3 regions of the Phytobacter cepae genome follow, and region 3 is predicted to be linked to each of the others. Evidence: predicted binding sites of a transcription regulator. Region 3 holds the regulator's gene; each other region holds the start of a gene.
What was found. The regulator PurR, encoded in region 3, represses purine synthesis genes. The targets are predictions, from matches to a motif close to CANGCAAACGTTTGCNTG.
Positions count from the first base shown of each region.

Region 1: the regulator PurR is predicted to act here: its motif matches at 2,537-2,554, upstream of purE (5-(carboxyamino)imidazole ribonucleotide mutase).
Region 2: the regulator PurR is predicted to act here: its motif matches at 2,451-2,468, upstream of glyA (serine hydroxymethyltransferase).

Region 1 is NZ_CM135107.1:3,881,046-3,885,260, forward strand. It holds gene cysS (cysteine--tRNA ligase) at 1-1,068, opposite strand, end outside; gene ppiB (peptidylprolyl isomerase B) at 1,242-1,736, shown strand; gene lpxH (UDP-2,3-diacylglucosamine diphosphatase) at 1,739-2,461, shown strand; gene purE (5-(carboxyamino)imidazole ribonucleotide mutase) at 2,628-3,137, shown strand; gene purK (5-(carboxyamino)imidazole ribonucleotide synthase) at 3,134-4,201, shown strand.
Region 2 is NZ_CM135107.1:1,314,314-1,318,528, forward strand. It holds gene glrR (two-component system response regulator GlrR) at 1-193, shown strand, start outside; gene glnB (nitrogen regulatory protein P-II) at 268-606, shown strand; gene hmpA (NO-inducible flavohemoprotein) at 1,077-2,267, opposite strand; gene glyA (serine hydroxymethyltransferase) at 2,581-3,834, shown strand; gene ACUY4Q_RS06170 (hypothetical protein) at 3,875-4,171, opposite strand.
Region 3 is NZ_CM135107.1:2,910,844-2,915,058, reverse strand. It holds gene punC (purine nucleoside transporter PunC) at 1-468, opposite strand, end outside; gene punR (DNA-binding transcriptional activator PunR) at 583-1,494, shown strand; gene purR (HTH-type transcriptional repressor PurR) at 1,514-2,539, opposite strand; gene cydH (cytochrome bd-I oxidase subunit CydH) at 2,838-2,927, shown strand; gene ACUY4Q_RS13570 (MFS transporter) at 3,098-4,215, shown strand, end outside.

The DNA of each region.
Region 1 (4,215 bases), 970 kb from region 3:
GTAGGCTTCCGGCGTATTGAAATCGTCGTCCATCGCTTCAATGAAACGCGCTTCAAAGGCTTCGCCACCTGCCGCGGCGACCGAAGTGTCAGTCCCACGCAGTGCGGTGTACAGACGCTCCAGCGCGGAGCGTGCCTGCTTGAGGTTCTCTTCGCTGTAGTTCAACTGGCTGCGATAGTGGCCCGACATCAGGAAGTAACGAATCGTCTCGGCGTCGTAATACTTAAGCACGTCGCGCACGGTAAAAAAGTTGCCCAGCGATTTGGACATTTTCTCACGGTCGATCATGACCATGCCGGAATGCATCCAGTAATTGACGTATTCCCCGTCATGCGCACAGGTCGACTGGGCGATTTCGTTTTCATGGTGCGGGAACATCAGATCGGAACCGCCGCCATGAATATCAAAATGGTTGCCCAGCTGCTTGCAGTTCATGGCGGAACATTCAATGTGCCAGCCCGGACGACCTTCACCCCACGGCGACGGCCAGCTTGGCTCTCCGGCTTTGGACATCTTCCAGAGTACGAAGTCCATCGGGTTACGTTTTACATCCACCACGTCAACGCGGGCGCCGGCCTGCAGTTGATCGAGATCCTGACGCGACAGTTGACCGTAGTTCGGATCCGTCGGCACGGAGAACATCACATCACCGTTATCCGCAACATACGCATGCCCACGGGCGATCAGTTGCTCGGTAATTTCGATAATTTCATGAATGTGGTGGGTTGCGCGCGGTTCAAGATCCGGGCGGAGAATGTTAAGTGCATCAAAATCTTTGTGCATTTCAGCAATCATGCGATCGACCAGGGTCACAAAGTTTTCGTCGTTCTCATTAGCACGTTTGATGATTTTGTCGTCAATATCGGTAATGTTGCGCACGTACTTCAGCTTATAACCGATAAAACGCAGATAGCGGGCAACAACGTCAAACGCGACGAAGGTACGGCCATGGCCGATATGACAGAGATCGTAAACCGTAATGCCACACACGTACATGCCGACTTCCCCGGCATGGATAGGTTTGAATTCCTCTTTTTGGCGCGTTAGTGTATTAAAAATTTTTAACATCGAAGATTCCATGTAGACGTGTGTGAACAGTTTGTTCCGTATGATACCCATAATTCGTAACGGAAGCAGCACCGATTGCAAGGTGATCCCACCTCCCGGTTATGCTATAACAAGCGACTATCTCTGACCCCTGATGGGGTTTGCGCACCACACTATCGGAACAGGATGCAAAAATGGTTACTTTCCACACTAATCACGGCGATATCGTAATCAAAACATTTGATGATAAAGCGCCTGAAACAGTTAAAAACTTCCTGGACTACTGCAGCGAAGGTTTTTACAACAACACCATTTTCCACCGTGTTATTAACGGTTTTATGATTCAGGGCGGTGGCTTTGAGCCGGGCATGAATCAGAAAGAGACCAAAGACCAGATCAAAAACGAAGCCAACAACGGTTTGAAAAACACCCGTGGTACGCTGGCAATGGCCCGTACTCAGGCTCCGCACTCCGCTACCGCGCAGTTCTTCATCAACGTAGCAGACAACGACTTCCTGAACTTCTCCGGCGAAAGCCTGCAGGGTTGGGGCTACTGCGTCTTCGCAGAAGTGGTTGAAGGTATGGACGTGGTCGACAAAATCAAAGCGGTTGCGACCGGTCGCAGCGGCATGCACCAGGACGTTCCTAAAGAAGATGTTGTGATTGAAAGCGTGACCGTTAGCGCGTAATCGTGGCGACACTCTTTATCGCAGACCTTCATCTGCAAACAGAAGAACCGGCGATCACCGCCGGTTTTCTGCATTTTCTACACGGCGTTGCCCGCAAGGCGGACGCGCTCTATATTCTGGGCGATCTGTTTGAAGCGTGGATTGGCGACGACGACCCCACCCCGCTGCACCGGGAGATCGCCACCGCCATCAAAGCCGTGGTCGACAGCGGTGTCCCCTGCTATTTCATTCACGGAAATCGTGACTTCCTGCTCGGCAAACGCTTTGCCCGTGAAAGCGGTATGCAACTGCTGCCGGAAGAACAGTTGCTTGATCTTTATGGTCGCAAAGTGTTGATCATGCACGGCGACACGCTCTGTACCGACGATGCAGGCTATCAGGCATTCCGCGCTAAAGTGCACAAACCCTGGCTACAAAAGCTGTTCCTCGCGCTGCCGCTGTTTGTTCGCCAGCGTATCGCCGCCAAAATGCGCGCCAGCAGCAAAGCGGCCAATACGCATAAGTCAGTTGCAATCATGGACGTCAATCCCGATGCGGTAGCGGCTACCATGGGCAAACACCATGTGCAGTGTCTGATCCACGGTCATACCCATCGCCCGGACGTTCACGAACTCCTTGTTGATGGCAAACCCGCCATCCGCGTCGTACTCGGTGCCTGGCACACACAAGGCTCTATGGTTCGCGTCACCGCTGACGACGTCGAACTCAGCCACTTCCCCTTCTGAGGTAGCGCCTCTCCCGCGTCTGCGCGCGCAGGAGAGACGTCTGTTAAGTTCGCAACCATAGCCTGTATTCATCACTACGCAACCGTTTTCCTTGCGGTTTTTCCGTGTTATTCTTTGTGCCCTCAAAAGCTGTCCGTCGTCACCTCCACAGGAGTTTTCTAAACGCATGTCTTCTGCTAACCAACCGGCGCGTATCGCCATTGTCATGGGGTCGAAAAGCGATTGGGCGACCATGCAGTTCGCCACCGAAATCCTCGATACCCTGAATGTCCCGCACCATGTTGAAGTCATCTCCGCACACCGCACTCCCGATAAGCTGTTCACCTTCGCCGAAAGCGCGGAAGAGAACGGTTTTCAGGTGATCATCGCCGGTGCGGGCGGCGCGGCGCATCTGCCGGGCATGATTGCAGCGAAAACACTGGTGCCAGTGCTGGGTGTACCGGTACAAAGCGCAGCCTTAAGTGGTGTCGACAGCCTTTACTCCATCGTTCAGATGCCGCGTGGTATTCCGGTCGGCACGCTGGCGATTGGCAAAGCGGGTGCAGCGAACGCCGCCCTGCTGGCCGCACAAATCCTCGCGCAGCATGACGCCGAACTGCATCAGCGTCTGACTGAATTCCGCCGTACGCAGACCGACGAGGTGCTGGAGAATCCAGACCCACGGGGTGCTGCATGAAACAGGTTTGCATCTTAGGTAACGGTCAACTGGGCCGTATGCTGCGCCAGGCGGGCGAGCCGCTGAGCATTGCCGTCTGGCCCGTCGGGCTGGATGCCGACCCGGAAGCCGTGCCGTTTGCCCAAAGCGTTATCACTGCCGAAATTGAACGCTGGCCGGAAACCGCGCTAACGCGTGAACTGGCGCGTCATCCGGCGTTTGTGAACCGTGACGTCTTCCCGATCATTGCGGACCGTCTGACGCAAAAGCAGCTTTTCGACAAACTCGGCCTTGCCACTGCGCCCTGGCAGCTACTGGCAGATAAAAGCGAGTGGTCGTCCGTCTTCGATACCCTCGGCGAACTGGCGATTGTGAAACGCCGCGTTGGCGGTTATGACGGTCGCGGTCAGTGGCGTCTGCGCGCGGGTGAAACCGATCAGCTACCGGATGACTGCTACGGCGAATGTATCGTTGAGCAGGGGATTAACTTCTCTGGCGAAGTTTCGCTGGTGGGCGCTCGTGGGCACGACGGCACGACGGTGTTTTATCCACTGACCCATAACCTGCACCAGGACGGTATTCTGCGCACCAGCGTGGTCTTCCCGAAACCCAATACAGAGCAGCAGAAGCAAGCCGAAAGCATGCTGACGGCCATCATGAATGCGCTGAACTACGTTGGCGTGATGGCGATGGAGTGCTTTATTACTCCGGCAGGCCTGCTGATTAACGAACTGGCGCCACGCGTCCACAACAGCGGCCACTGGACGCAGAACGGCGCCTCCATCAGCCAGTTTGAGCTGCACCTGCGCGCGGTGGTGGATTTACCCCTGCCACAGCCGGTGGTCAACAGCCCGTCGGTGATGATCAACCTGATTGGTAGCTGCCTGAACTATGACTGGCTGAAGCTGCCGCTGGTGCATCTGCACTGGTACGACAAAGAGGTGCGTCCGGGTCGTAAGGTGGGTCACCTGAACCTGAATGATGACGACAACGGCCGCCTGAGCGCCACTCTGGAAGCGCTGGTCCCGCTGCTGCCACCGGAGTATGCGAGCGGCATTGCCTGGGCACAGGCGAAGCTGGTTTAAGGTTTACTTCTCGC
Region 2 (4,215 bases), 1.6 Mb from region 3:
GGAAGGGGAAAACACCGCTTTACCGACCTTCGTTGAAGCGCGAAACCAGTTTGAACTGAACTACCTGCGCAAGCTGCTGCAAATTACCAAAGGTAACGTCACCCATGCAGCAAGAATGGCAGGGCGCAACCGCACGGAATTTTACAAATTGCTGTCGCGCCATGAGCTGGATGCTAACGACTTTAAAGAGTAATGGCCTGGCGGATATGGTAGTGTGAGCAACCGATTACGATGACGAATACTGGCAAGCGTGTATAAGGACCCACCATGAAAAAGATTGATGCGATTATTAAACCTTTCAAACTGGATGACGTGCGTGAAGCGCTAGCCGAAGTTGGCATCACCGGGATGACGGTAACGGAAGTCAAAGGGTTTGGTCGCCAGAAAGGCCATACCGAGCTCTATCGCGGCGCGGAATACATGGTGGATTTTCTGCCGAAAGTGAAAATTGAAATTGTGGTGACCGACGATATCGTCGACACCTGTGTGGATACCATTATCCGCACCGCGCAGACCGGAAAAATTGGCGACGGCAAGATTTTCGTCTTTGATGTTGCCCGCGTGGTACGTATCCGTACCGGCGAAGAGGATGACGCGGCAATCTGATTATCGGCCCCTCGCCCGGTGGGTGAGGGGCTCCCCATAAAATAATACGAGCACGGACAGTTCCCCCGCCCCTTTGGGGTTAGGGTGAGGGGAAACATGCGGCTCTAGTGGCCATCCCGTTCACCTTATGTTCCTTGCTTTTCTAAAGTGCCAGAACCCGTGAACGTGCCAGGGCGGTTCACCGCCACCGCCCTGGCGACCCGGGCTCCCGGCCAGGAAAATCGCCGCTGGCGCGGTTCACTTAGCGCCTTCCTTCAGGCTTATCGGGGACGGGCGAAGGTAACGTCCGTGTAAAGTCGCCCTCGCCGCGCATCCCTGCGCGTCGCCCCGGCCTTACGGATACGCTTCGTCGATTTTCAGCCGGACTCAGTCATCGCTTTAACTGTTGTGTTCTCATGGCGCAGTGTTATCGCTGCAAAACGTCATATTACTGGGGATTCCTCAGCCCGGTGGGTGAGGGGCTTCCTGCTTTACAGCACTTTGTGCGGACCAAAACATTCGTAATGAATGTTTTCAGGTTTAATCCCCAGCCCGACCAGTTGCTTCGCGGCGAACTGCATAAACGCCACCGGGCCGCAGAGATAGAACTGCATTTCCGGGTCGCTGAATGCGCCTTCAAACTGGCTTAAATCCATCAGACCTTCATGACTAAACCGTGCAGTTGCTTTATCTTCAGCGGCAGGCTCGCGATACCAGACGTGTGAGGTAAAGCGCGGCAGGGCGCTGCCGTGTGCGGCCACTTCATCCGCAAACGCATGCACCGCGCCATTTTCTGCCGCATGGAACCAGTTCACCTGCGCCTGATGTTTTGCCTGCGCCAGGGTGTCGAGCATTGCTAGCATTGGCGTCTGACCCACACCGGCGGAAATCAGCGTAACAGGCGTTCCAGGTTCAACCGTGAGGAAGAAATCACCGGCTGGGGCAGCAAGGTGCACAATATCTCCTTCGCGGGCATGCTGATGCAGCCAGGTTGAAACCTGTCCGCCTTCCTCGCGTTTAACCGCGATGCGATAGCGCTCGCCGTTAGCGGCGCGGGTTAATGAATACTGGCGAATTTCCTGATATTCAAAGGCCTCAGGTTTCAGCCAGATACCCAGATACTGCCCAGGCTGATAGTCCGCCACCTTGCCGCCGTCTACCGGCGCAAATTCAAAGCTGGTGATAAGCGCGCTTTGTGGTTTCTTAGCGACCAGACGAAACGCCCGTGTTCCTTCCCAGCCACCTGTTTTTTCCGCATTTTCGTGGTACAGCTGCGCTTCGCGTTGGACGAATACGCCTGCCAGCACGCCGTAGGCTTTACCCCATGCCTCCAGTACCTCGTTACCCGGACTGAACATTTCATCCAGCGTTGCCAGCAGATGCTCACCCACAATGTTGTACTGCTCGGGTTTTATCTGGAAGCTGGTGTGCTTCTGGGCAATTTTTTCCACTGCCGGAAGCAGGGCAGCGAGGTTATCCAGATTGCTGGCGTAGGCAGCGATAGCATTGAACAGGGCTTCGCGCTGATCGCCATTACGCTGATTGCTCATATTAAAAATATCTTTGAGCTCTGGATTATGGGTAAACATGCGGTCATAGAAATGGGCAGTCAGTCTGGGACCGGTTTCCAGCAGCAGGGGAATGGTGGCTTTCACGGTGGCGATGGTTTGGGCGTCGAGCATAATTGCTTCCTTATAATCTCTTAAAGATGTATTTCAAATGCATCTTATAATTTAATCCCGTCCCTTGTAAAGGCAGGGTTACTCCTCTTCCTGCGTTGAATGTGAAAAAGTTGCACTATCCAGATGAAAAGAATTCCATCATCAGGTGAAAGCCTGTTGTCTCTCAAACCCTTGTATGACGGGCAGCCAATCGTTTGCGTAAAAAGCGTTGTCAAGACCTGTTATCAAGATTTGATTCAGTTATACTGTGAGCCGTTCCCTAAAACGGGCCTCAATTTAAGCGTATTGATTGTTAGCTGAGCAGGAGAAGCGGATGTTAAAGCGTGAAATGAACATTGCCGATTATGATGCCGATTTATGGCAGGCTATGGAGCAAGAAAAAGTACGTCAGGAAGAACACATTGAACTGATCGCCTCCGAAAACTACACCAGCCCGCGTGTAATGCAGGCTCAGGGTTCTCAGCTGACCAACAAATATGCCGAAGGCTACCCAGGCAAGCGTTACTACGGCGGCTGTGAATACGTTGATGTGGTTGAGCAGTTGGCTATCGATCGTGCCAAAGCGCTGTTTGGCGCAGACTACGCCAACGTGCAGCCGCACTCCGGCTCTCAGGCTAACTTCGCGGTCTACACCGCGCTGCTCCAGCCGGGCGATACCGTGCTGGGTATGAACCTGGCGCAGGGTGGTCACCTGACTCACGGCTCCCCGGTTAACTTCTCCGGCAAACTGTACAACATCATTCCTTACGGCATCGATGAGTCCGGTAAAATTGACTACGAAGACATGGCGAAGCAGGCTAAAGAACACAAACCGAAGATGATCATCGGTGGTTTCTCTGCTTACTCTGGCGTGGTTGACTGGGCAAAAATGCGTGAAATCGCTGACAGCATCGGTGCATACCTGTTCGTCGACATGGCCCACGTTGCCGGTCTGATTGCCGCAGACGTTTACCCGAACCCGGTGCCACACGCTCACGTTGTGACCACCACTACCCACAAAACCCTGGCGGGTCCACGCGGTGGCCTGATCCTGGCGAAGGGCGGCGACGAAGAGCTGTACAAAAAACTGAACTCTGCCGTGTTCCCAAGTGCGCAGGGCGGCCCGCTGATGCACGTGATCGCGGCGAAAGCCGTGGCGCTGAAAGAAGCGATGGAGCCAGAGTTCAAAGTTTACCAGCAGCAGGTAGCGAAAAACGCCAAAGCGATGGTCGACGTGTTCCTGAACCGCGGTTACAAAGTGGTTTCCGGCGGCACGGAAAACCACCTGTTCCTGCTGGATCTGGTGGATAAAAACCTGACCGGTAAAGAAGCCGATGCAGCCCTGGGTCGCGCTAACATTACCGTCAACAAAAACAGCGTGCCGAACGATCCGAAGAGCCCGTTTGTGACCTCCGGTATCCGTATCGGCTCTCCGGCTGTCACTCGCCGTGGCTTCAAAGAAGCGGAAGTGAAAGAGCTGGCTGGCTGGATGTGCGATATTCTGGACAACATCAATGACGAATCGGTTATTGAGCGTGTCAAAGGCAAAGTGCTGGACATCTGTGCACGTTTCCCGGTTTATGCGTAAGCATCAGCCGTGATGAAAAAGCCCGCTAAGCGGGCTTTTTTTATGGCGTTTGTGGCGTCACTTGCCGTTTTTTGAGGATGAAAGGCAGGAACATCAGCACATAAGGTGCAAGGATCCAGAGCAGGCAGAGTGCCCGCGAGTAGCCGCAGTAGCGTATGCAACGGGCGTTACTGGACGCGACAGGGAGAATAAAAAACAAAAAAATAATAAAGGAGTAATCGCTGGTGTAAGGCACCCACAAATAAAACGCAAACCAGCACAACTGAAATGAGAGAATGTACAGATACTCAAGCTTCGTATCCCTGCCATAACAGTCGAAGGCTTTTACATACCCCATTTTCAATGTTCGTAGATAATGATTTAGCATAAAAGAGAGATGAA
Region 3 (4,215 bases):
ATGGGCGAGGATCCAACTGCCAAGCAGTGGCGCGAGGGCGGGAGACAATCCAACCAGCGGCATGATAGTGGCAAAAATACGGTTAGTCCGTTGTGCCGGGTAGTGGTCGGTAACCAGCGCCTGCCAGGTGACGGCGGCCGCACAAACGCCCACGGCCTGAATAAAGCGCAAAACCAGCAGCCAGCGGGCATCCTCTACCCAGATCATTCCCAGGCAGCCGAGGGCAAAGATGGCCAGGCCACTTAACAGTACCGGCTTACGCCCATAGCGATCGGACAAGGGCCCCCAAACCAGCTGCGCGACAGCAAATCCGGCAAGGAAGAGGCTCAGCGTCGCGCTGACCACGGCGGCAGAAGTGTGCAAATCTTGCTGAATATTGGCGAAGGCAGGGAGGTACATGTCCGTTGCGAGGAAGCCGAGTACGCTTAATCCCGCCAGCCAGACTAAAAATCCTTTTCCTGGTTGCATGGTAAAAATCTCTTTCTTGTGCAGGTAAACAGGGAAACAGAGTCTAGGGAGTGTAACTTCGGTTGTGAACCGCTAATATTTGCGAATGGGTTTCAAAATTTTTGCAGGCAAAATATGTGGTCAGAATATTCTCTTGAAGTCGTCGACGCAGTGGCTCGCAATGGTAGCTTTAGCGCGGCCGCGCAGGAGCTGCATCGTGTGCCCTCTGCGGTCAGTTATACGGTGCGCCAACTGGAAGAGTGGCTCGCCGTTGCGCTTTTTGAACGTCGTCATCGCGATGTAGAACTCACCCCCGCCGGGGTGCTGTTTTTAAAAGAAGGGCGCTCTGTTATCAAAAAAATGCAGATCACCCGCCAGCAATGTCAACAAATTGCCAATGGCTGGCGTGGTCAACTGGCCATTGCTGTCGACAATATCGTCAAGCCTGAACGAACCCGGCAGATGATTGTTGATTTCTATCGCCATTTTAGCGATGTCGAACTGTTGGTGTTCCAGGAAGTATTTAACGGCGTTTGGGACGCATTGGCAGATGGCCGCGTGGAACTGGCCATCGGGGCGACGCAGGCGATACCCGTCGGGGGGCGCTATACCTTTCGGGATATGGGCATGCTGAGCTGGAAATGTGTAGTGGCGAGTCATCACCCGCTGGCCGGGATGAAGGCACCTCTCAGTGACGATACCTTGCGCAACTGGCCTTCGCTGGTGCGTGAAGATACCTCACGCTCTCTGCCGAAACGCATAACCTGGCTGCTGGATAACCAGAAACGGGTTGTGGCCCCGGATTGGGAATCGTCCGCCGCCTGCCTCTCTGCGGGATTGTGTGTTGGCATGGTGCCGGCACATTTTGCGCGCCCCTGGCTGGACAAAGGAGAGTGGGTGGCGCTGGAGCTTGAAAATCCTTTCCCGGACGCGGCCTGTTGCCTGACCTGGCAGCAAAACGAAGCTTCACCGGCGTTAAACTGGCTGCTGAGTTATTTGGGGGATAGTGAAACGCTGAATCGGGAGTGGTTGTGGGAGCAGGATTGACCCGCTCCCCTTGCAGAGATTAACGGCGATAATCGCGGAATGGACCATCCGCCACCGAACGACGCTCGATCAGTCGCGGATGGACTTCAATAGACTGGGAGACCTCACGTTTGTTAACGATACGGTCGAGCAGCATATTGAATGCCGTTTCACCCAGCGAATCCTTTGGCTGATGGATAGTGGTCAGCGACGGGGTAAAGTAGCGTGAGTTGCGCACGTTATCGTAACCGATCACCGAAATATCCTGTGGCACACGCAGGCCCATTTCGTCTGCTGCACAGAGGGCGCCCATCGCCATGATATCGCCACCGCAGAAAACAGCGGTGGGGCGGGATGGCTGGGTGAGAATTTGTTGCATGGCGCGATAACCGGACTCCGGTTCGAAATCGCCCTGAACAATCCAGTTTTCCGCTACGCTGATATGCGCTTCTTCCATCGCTTTCATAAAGCCAGCCAGTCGGCCTGCACCGGTATTACGCTCAAGCGGTCCTGGGATGACGCCAATGTCACGATGACCGCGTTCGACCAGATAACGCCCGGCCATGTAGCCGCCTTCAAACGCATTATCGATGACGGTGTCGGTAAAATCGGCTTTAGCTTCACCCCAGTCCATGACCACCATCGGAATATGGCGGTACTCGCCAAGCATAGTCAGCAGGGATTCCGGGTACTCTGAACACATCACCAGTAAACCATCAACGCGCTTTTGCGCCATCATCGACAGGTAGGCGCCTTGTTTTTCAAAATTGTTCCAGGCGTTACCCAAAATGAGGGTATAGCCTTTCTGGAAACAGTTCTTCTCAACGGCTTCGATTATCTCGGCAAAATAGGCCGCTTCGCTGCTGGTGGCCAGCAAACCGATGGATTTTGTGTGATTCACCTTCAGGCTACGGGCGACGGCACTCGGCGAGTAGTGAAGCTCCTTAATGGCCGCCCACACAGCATTACGCGTCTCTTCAGCGACGAAACGGGTTTTGTTAATAACATGTGATACGGTTGTGGTGGAAACGTTTGCTCGCTTCGCTACGTCTTTGATCGTTGCCATCAGATGTCACTCCATGCCATATCATAAGCTCCTGAAAATGCTAAAGGTAAACGTTTGCCTGCCTTCACCCTTTCACCGCGCGATGTACTGTTTTACGCCGGGAAAAAGACATTGGACGTCAGGAGGGGAGTCAATGGCCGGTACGCTAATAAATTTAGCGTCGAATTTTGTCTTATCTTGACCAAAAGGGGAAGCGCTAAAACGTATATCAATCTAAATCCTGCAAGATTTTTACGTTTATTTGTGCAAAAATGCGCTACCTCACTTTTTATGGGGTAATAGGAAAGGAGAAAAATTGATGAGCACCGACCTGAAGTTTTCTTTAGTGACGACTGTCATTGTGCTGGCCCTGATTGTTGCGGGTGCGATGACGGCGGCTCTGCACTGAGTTACCCCGAGGGAGAGTTCTCTCCCTCGCTGTTTTCTTCTTCTATTATCCCGAATTCAGCAATACTCTTTTCGCGTTTCACTCTCTTCTGTTTTTTGTGAACGCTGTCATACTTTTGACTTCTGTGACGGTGTCGGCCAACGACACGGCATTTCCGGAGTCAATAAATCATGAAAGTAAATTATCCACTGCTTGCCCTGGCGATAGGCGCTTTTGGCATCGGTACCACCGAGTTTTCCCCGATGGGACTGCTGCCCGTCATTGCACGGGGTGTCGATGTATCGATTCCGGCAGCGGGAATGCTGATCAGTGCCTATGCCATAGGTGTCATGGTGGGGGCCCCCCTTATGACGTTGCTGCTTTCCCATCGCGCGCGGCGTAATGCACTGATTTTTTTGATGGCAATCTTTACGCTTGGCAATGTGTTGTCCGCCATCTCGCCTGATTACACCACGCTCATGCTGTCGCGCATTATTACCAGTCTCAATCATGGCGCATTCTTTGGACTGGGTTCGGTGGTTGCCGCAAGCGTAGTGGCAAAAGAGAAGCAGGCCAGTGCGGTTGCCACCATGTTCATGGGGCTGACGATTGCTAATATCGGCGGGGTGCCGGCGGCGACATGGCTCGGTGAAACCATTGGCTGGCGGATGTCATTCCTTGCCACAGCGGGCCTTGGCATTATTGCGATAGTCAGCCTGTATCTCTCCTTGCCAAAAGGTAATGCCGGAGAGCGACCCGATGTACGTAAAGAACTCTCCGTACTGATGCGTCCGCAGGTGGTATCCGCTTTGATGACAACCGTACTGGGCGCCGGGGCGATGTTTACGCTTTATACCTATATCTCGCCTGTACTGCATGATATAGCCGACGCAGGACCCGCATTTATTACCGCAATGCTGGTGCTTATTGGCGTAGGGTTCTCTTTGGGGAATTATCTGGGTGGCAAGCTGGCTGACCGTTCCGTGACCGGAACCCTGAAAGGTTTCTTGCTGTTATTGATTGCCATCATGTTGGCGATCCCCTGGCTTGCACGCAGTGAAGTTGGCGCGGCGATCGGCATGGTTGTATGGGGTGCTGCCACCTTCGCGATTGTGCCGCCCCTACAGATGCGGGTTATGCGTGTCGCGCATGAAGCACCCGGTCTCTCTTCTTCAGTCAATATCGGCGCGTTCAACCTGGGAAATGCGCTGGGGGCAGCAGCGGGGGGCGCGGTGATTTCAGGTGGTCTCGGCTATGTTTTTGTTCCGGTAACCGGGGCGGTGATTGCCGGGATGGCATTACTGCTGGT